2 regions of the Thalassospira sp. UBA848 genome follow, and region 1 is predicted to be linked to the other one. Evidence: riboswitches for the same ligand, from Rfam matches in the RefSeq annotation. Region 1 holds a riboswitch; the other holds the start of a gene.
What was found. Region 1 has a riboswitch for glycine ahead of B2R48_RS13755 (L-serine ammonia-lyase). Riboswitches for the same ligand answer to the same signal wherever they lie in the genome.

Region 1 (3,415 bases):
AGCAAAACACCAACCGCAAGTCGCAAGAAACAAGCACAGAAAACCGGCCAATTTACATTACAGATGTCAAAAAGCCCGGTTTTCTACCCTATTCTTAAGACTTGGGGTTAGCACTCGACCACGTTGACATTGACCGCAAGACCGCCCTGACTGGTTTCCTTGTACTTGCTTTGCATGTCGAGTCCCGTCTGGCGCATGGTCTCGATCACCTTATCAAGCGACACGGTATGCTGGCCGTCACCACGCAAGGCCAGGCGTGCGGCGTTGATCGCCTTGACCGCGCCCATGGTGTTGCGTTCGATGCAAGGTACCTGCACCAGACCACCAATCGGATCGCACGTCAGACCAAGGTTATGTTCCATGCCGATTTCGGCAGCGTTTTCGACCTGCTCTGGCGTTCCACCCAGAACCGCACACAACGCACCAGCCGCCATCGAACAGGCAACCCCAACTTCGCCCTGACAGCCAACTTCGGCCGCCGAGATTGAGGCACGCTTTTTATAGATTGACCCGATCGCCGCCGCGGTTAACAGGAATTCACGTATATTGTGCTGATTGGCATTGGCACCAAACTTTTCGTAGTAGCGCAGTACAGCGGGTATAACGCCCGCCGCCCCATTGGTCGGCGCGGTAACAACCCGCCCGCCTGCAGCATTTTCTTCGTTCACGGCCAAGGCATAAAGATTAACCCAGTCAATCACGGTCAGCGGATCGCGCAGGCCCGCCTCGGGCTTTTCCGTCAGTTCTTTATAAAGCTTCGATGCCCGCCGCTTGACATTAAGCCCACCGGGCAAAATGCCATCGGTACGGATGCCACGGTCAATGCAGCACATCATCGCGTCGTGGACACGATCGACAAAGGCGATGGTTTCTTCCGGGCTGCGCCAGCTTTGCTCGTTCTCCATCATGATTTCCGCGATGGATCGACCTTCGCGCTTGCAGATTTCCATAAGTTCATCCGCAGAAGAGAACGGAAATGGCAAGGTAATGTTATCGCCGGAATACTCCGCCCCGTGATCATCGCTTGAGACGATAAAGCCACCCCCGACCGAGAAATATTCCTGGCTGTGGATCTTCAGGCCATCGCGGTCAAAGGCGGTAATGCGCATACCATTGGGATGCTGCGGCAGGGTTTCGGTGAAATGAAACACCAGATTGTTATCGCGGTTAAACGACACCGGATATTGGCCGTAAAGCTGCAGAAGGTTGGTTTCATCAATTGCCGCAACTGTTGGCACAATATCATCAGGATCAATGTTGCGCGGGCGCTTGCCATTCAGGCCCATGATCACGGCGGTATCGGTTGCGTGCCCCTTGCCCGTCAGGGCAAGCGAACCATAAAGATCAACCACGACACTGCCGGTGTTTTGCAAAAGATTGCGCGATTCCAGTTCAAGGCAGAAACGATAACCCGCACGCATCGGGCCAACCGTATGCGAACTCGATGGGCCAATGCCGATCGTGTAAAGGTCGACAACGGACAGGTTGACGTCGTGCTGGGAATTGTTTTGCGATCCCGAAGAGGGATTAGTCGCGGGATTCGTCATCAAGGGCCTCCTTCACGGCTCAATAAAGCGCTTGTTTTCGCGCTGTTTACGAACCGGTGTTTTTGCCCCCTCTGTCCCGTGACCTGAGATTATCCGCCAACGCGCGATCATGATCGCGCAAATGGCGTTTATCCTTCGGTGGAAACCTGACCAGCGCTTTCTCCCAGACGCTTTTTGGTTTCTCTCTCCAGAGCCTCTATCCGTGACGGTCCATCTGCCTGAGAGTGTTTATGAGGCATTGCTCCTTCGGCGCCGTCCATCACGCAATTCGCGTGACATCCGAACTCTCCCGTCACGGTGCGAAATGGCATTTCTGCCACCTCAGAGGTTCACCGTCAGATTGAACACTATCTGCGTCTTTAGACACTGTCAAAAGAACTGGTGTGCATCTGCAAAATTTTCTGCGACGGATACTGTTACATACCGGCAATCGTGCTAAATTGCCGGGACAATTCATGCACCTGTTGTGTGCGAAGGTTGACCCACCCTGCCCGCATAACAGGATTAATGGCGAAACATCCCGTAAGTCACCATATTTACGGGACATTCAGCCTTTTACTTTATCTGTGGGGTTTATGAACGTGACTGTATCGAATTCCGTAAAGCGCCCGCGCCCTGTGGTGCTGTGCATTCTGGATGGCTGGGGTTATCGCGAAGAAAGCAAGAACAACGCTGTTGCGCTTGCCAACACGCCTGTCTGGGATGACCTTTACGCCAATAATCCAACCGGGTTCCTCAAGGCCTGCGGTCTGGATGTTGGCCTGCCCGAAGGTCAGATGGGCAATTCGGAAGTCGGTCACATGAACCTTGGTGCTGGCCGCGTCGTCATGCAGGAACTGCCCAAAATTGACGAGGCCGTCAAAACCGGCACCATCGCCGAAACCGACACCGTCAAAAAGATCATTGCCAAACTGTCCGATTCCAAAGGCGTTTGCCATATCGCGGGCCTTCTGTCCGAGGGCGGGGTGCATTCCCATCAGGCGCACATGGCCGCCCTTGCCAAAATCATTGCGGCTGCCGGTGTACCGGTAAAAATCCACGCCTATCTTGATGGTCGTGATACCGCACCGAAAAGTGCCGCCAAATTCCTTGAGAAATTCCGCGCCCTGATTGGCGATGCCAATGTTGAAATCGCCACAGTCACCGGCCGCTATTACGCCATGGACCGCGACAATCGCTGGGAACGCGTAAGCCAGGCCTATTTCACCATGGTTCAGGGCAAAAATTACGCCGATGGCCGCACAGCCGAAAGTGCCGAGGCTGCGATTGCCAAGGCCTATGAAGCCGACACCACAGACGAATTCGTCCTGCCGACCGTGATTGGCGATTATGCTGGCATGAAAGATGGCGATGGCCTTCTGATGACCAACTTCCGCGCGGACCGTGCGCGTGAAATTCTGGCAGCCCTCTGCGCACCGGATTTTGACGGGTTTGACCGCGGCACGCCGGTGAAATTCGCCGTGCAGGCCGGGATGGTCGAATATTCGTCCGAACATGCCAAATACATGGATGCGATCTATCCGCCGCAAACCCTGCCAAACATCTTTGGCGAAGTGGTTTCCAAGGCAGGCATGAAGCAGCTTCGTATCGCCGAAACCGAAAAATACCCGCATGTGTCCTTCTTCTTTAATGGCGGCGAAGAACAGGTTTTTGACGGCGAAGAACGCATTCTGGTCGCGTCCCCCAAAGTCGCGACCTATGACCTGCAGCCGGAAATGTCTGCGCCGGAAGTTACCGAAAAGCTGGTTGCGGCCATAAAGTCGGAAAAATACGACACCATTATCCTGAACTTCGCGAACCCCGACATGGTCGGCCATAGCGGCATTCTTGAAGCGGCCACGAAGGCGGCAGAAGCCGTTGACACCTGC
Region 2 (3,415 bases), on a different contig from region 1:
TGGGAGATAGCGCATGCTTAAAGGCCTTCGACGAATTCTTTGTAAGCTGCTTCATCCATCAGCTCATCAAGCTGGGATTCATCAGCAAGGGACATTTTAAAGAACCAACCTTCGGCTTCCGGCGCTTCGTTCACCAGTGCGGGGTTGGCATCAAGTTCTTCGTTGATTTCGACGATCTCGCCATCAAGCGGGGCATAGACGTCGCTTGCCGCCTTGACCGATTCAACAACCGCTGCGTCGCCATCCTTGGTCAGCTTTTTGCCAACTTCGGGCAGCTCGACATAGACGATATCGCCCAGCGACTGCTGCGCGTAATCGGTAATGCCGACGGTCGCCACACCATCTTCGAACTCGATCCACTCATGTTCCTGCGAAAATTTCTTCGTCATTTCCCTTTGTCCCTCTTGATCAATTCAATGCCAATGCGGCGTTGGCCGCTCTCTCAAAAATTTCTGGTACTCAACCGCGGAAGTAGCGATGCGGTGCAAACGGAAGATCAACCACTTCGGCCGGGCGCGCCTTGCCACGCACCATCAGGTCGATCTTCGTCCCCGGTTCGGAAAACTCTATGGCAACATACCCCATTGCAATCGGGCCATCGACGGTCGGGCCAAATCCGCCCGAAGTGATCTCGCCGATTTCTTCGCCATCGGAATTAAGGATCTGGGTATGTTCGCGCGCTGGTGCCTTGCCTTCGGGCTTGATGCCGACACGCTTGCGGTCCGCGCCGTTTTCAAGCTGATCAAGGATCACATCCGCACCCTTGAACCCGCCTTCTGCGCGGCGGCGTTTGTTGATGATCCAGTTCAGATCCCCTTCAACCGGGGTCGTGGTGGTATCAATGTCATTGCCATACAGGCACAGGCCCGCTTCCAGACGCAGCGAATCACGCGCGCCCAGTCCAATCGCCTCAACCTCTTCTTCGGCCAGCAATTTACGTGCAAGTGCCTCTGCATCCGCATTCGGCACCGAAATCTCAAAGCCGTCTTCACCAGTGTAACCCGAACGGGTGACAAAGCACGGACTGCCAGCGATTTCGATTTCGGCAAAGCTCATGAATTTCAGATCGGCAACGGCTGGCGCAAAGCGTGCCAGCACCTTGGGCGCATCCGGGCCCTGCAACGCCAGAAGCGCGCGATCATCAATTTCTTCAAGGGAGACGCCATCACCCAGATTGGCGCGCATGTGAACGATATCGTCATCCTTGCACGCCGCGTTGATCACCAGAAACAGGCTGTCTCCGGCGTTGGTGATCATCAGATCGTCAAGGATCGTGCCATCATCCTGGGTAAACGCGGAGTAGCGGGTGCGACCGGGTTTAAGGATGGCGATATCACCGGGCACAAGTTTTTCAAGCTCTGCCACACGGTTTTCGCCGGTCAGGCGCACCTGCCCCATATGAGAGACATCAAAAAGGCCGGCTTTGGCGCGGGTATGAAGATGTTCGCCTTTTACGCCAAGCGGGTACTGCACTGGCATGGCATAGCCAGCAAACGGCACCATTTTGGCACCGAGTTCCACATGCAGGTCATAAAGGGCTGTTTGAAGCAGTTCGGTCTGTTGATCCACTCTTCCTTCTCCGGGACAATCGTTGCGAAACATAGCCGACCACTGGCCAACCACATTCCCCCTCTGTCTCGGAGCCTGAAAGAATCACAGCCAATGGTCGAAACTGGTCTGCTTACATCTTCGGCGAGGTACACTTGATCAGGCTGATCACAGCACCTGCTTTCCAGAGTCCCATCTCCGCGCGGTCCTGTTGCCTGAGAGTTTCCGGGGTGGTTGCTCCTTCGGCGTCCGCTCATCCATAAGGACTGCGGCCTCTCCCACGGGGATCATTTGGGTATGTTTTTGTTTATACGGGTTTCCGCGCAAAGCGACCAGCCCCTATTTTGCAAAAGGCGGCTGACAACCGGCACGAAACGCCAGAAACCGTTAATAAATCAATCGGTTCCGAAGCGACGATTATATTCCAGTTGCTCGGCATTCAGCTGAAAACCAAGATAGATTTCATAATCCGGCCCGGTCCAGACATCATTCAGCGGCACCGACAGCGTGACCTGTTCATCGCGGATCCGAGCCATGTTCAGATTGTCGGCAAACGGCATATTCACGTCGAATACGGACTTCTGGATGAAGTTGCCCGCAGGGTCACGAAGGGCGACGAAATACTGGAACTGCACGGTGCGATTTTGTGCCGCCGGTCCAAGCTCGGCCGTGATGATCGGACTGATGATGACATCAAGTTCCTTGTCATCCAGATCATAGCCGCAGTCACCAACGTAGCCTGTGAATTCGGCTTCGACGATCACATCGGTCAGGTCGCGGCCACCGCCGCTGAACTCGACAAGTTTTGCCGTATCCTTTGGCAGATAGGCCGCCGGGCAAACCGGCACGGGCTGTTCTTCGAACGGGTTTCCGCCGCCGCACGCACTTAGCAATCCGCCAAGCGATACCATACCCAATGCATAAACGCGCCGAAGTCCGTTACCGATTGTCATCCAAGCCTCTATCAAACCAAATGTTTTCAGGCCTGTGTCTTTCGCAAGTGGCCCGTGCGCAGTCTATTCCGTCACGGTTGTCGGCACAACCCGCTTGAAGGATCTGCCCGTCTGGAAAAGGTCAAATTTCCTGCCAAGGCACACAACCCAATTGCCGCAGAGTCATTGCACCACATGATCAAGCGGGTTATGTAACGTGAATGTTTGAAAAATGCGTCGGCAACGCCCGTACGCAATTGGGAAAGCCGGACCTGTATCATGTCTGACAAAGCCAGCCTTCAGATCGTACTTGCCAACCCGCGCGGCTTCTGCGCCGGGGTTGATCGCGCCATCGAAATCGTCGAAAAGGCGCTCGAAAAATACGGCGCACCGGTCTATGTCCGCCACGAAATCGTGCATAACAAATTTGTCGTCAATCGCCTGCGCGACATGGGCGCGGTTTTTGTCGATGAACTTGATGCCGTTCCTGATGGCGTGCCTGTGATCTTCTCGGCCCACGGCGTACCAAAATCCGTGCCCGAGGCCGCAGAAACCCGCAAGCTTGAATATCTTGATGCGACCTGCCCGCTGGTTTCAAAAGTCCATCGCGGGGCCGAACGCCATCACGCCGATGGCAAACACATTCTTCTGATCGGCCATGCGGGCCATCCGGAAGTTGTCGGCACCATGGGCCAGTTGCCACCGGGCAGCATGACCTTGATCGAAACCGAAGAAGACGCAGAAACCATCGAGATTACAGATCCGGAAAATCTGGCCTTTGTCACCCAGACAACGCTGTCGCTTGATGACACCGCCAAGATCATCGAAATTCTGCAGCGGCGCTTCCCGTCGATCTCGGTGCCAAAGAAAGAAGACATCTGCTACGCCACGACCAACCGTCAGCATGCCGTCAAACTGATTGCAGAAAAGACTGA

Region 2: it holds a riboswitch for glycine, as region 1 does, so the genes downstream of both, gcvT (glycine cleavage system aminomethyltransferase GcvT) here and B2R48_RS13755 (L-serine ammonia-lyase) in region 1, are expected to answer to the same signal.

Annotation. Positions count from the first base shown of each region.
Region 1 covers NZ_DBGS01000097.1:2,076-5,490, reverse strand. Annotated here, with positions in the region: gene B2R48_RS13755 (L-serine ammonia-lyase) at 108-1,547, opposite strand; glycine riboswitch at 1,609-1,724, opposite strand; glycine riboswitch at 1,744-1,849, opposite strand; gene gpmI (2,3-bisphosphoglycerate-independent phosphoglycerate mutase) at 2,123-3,415, shown strand, end outside.
Region 2 covers NZ_DBGS01000047.1:18,922-22,336, forward strand. Annotated here, with positions in the region: gene gcvPA (aminomethyl-transferring glycine dehydrogenase subunit GcvPA) at 1-15, opposite strand, end outside; gene gcvH (glycine cleavage system protein GcvH) at 18-389, opposite strand; gene gcvT (glycine cleavage system aminomethyltransferase GcvT) at 460-1,602, opposite strand; glycine riboswitch at 1,631-1,738, opposite strand; glycine riboswitch at 1,742-1,839, opposite strand; gene B2R48_RS06150 (hypothetical protein) at 1,944-2,501, opposite strand; gene ispH (4-hydroxy-3-methylbut-2-enyl diphosphate reductase) at 2,760-3,415, shown strand, end outside.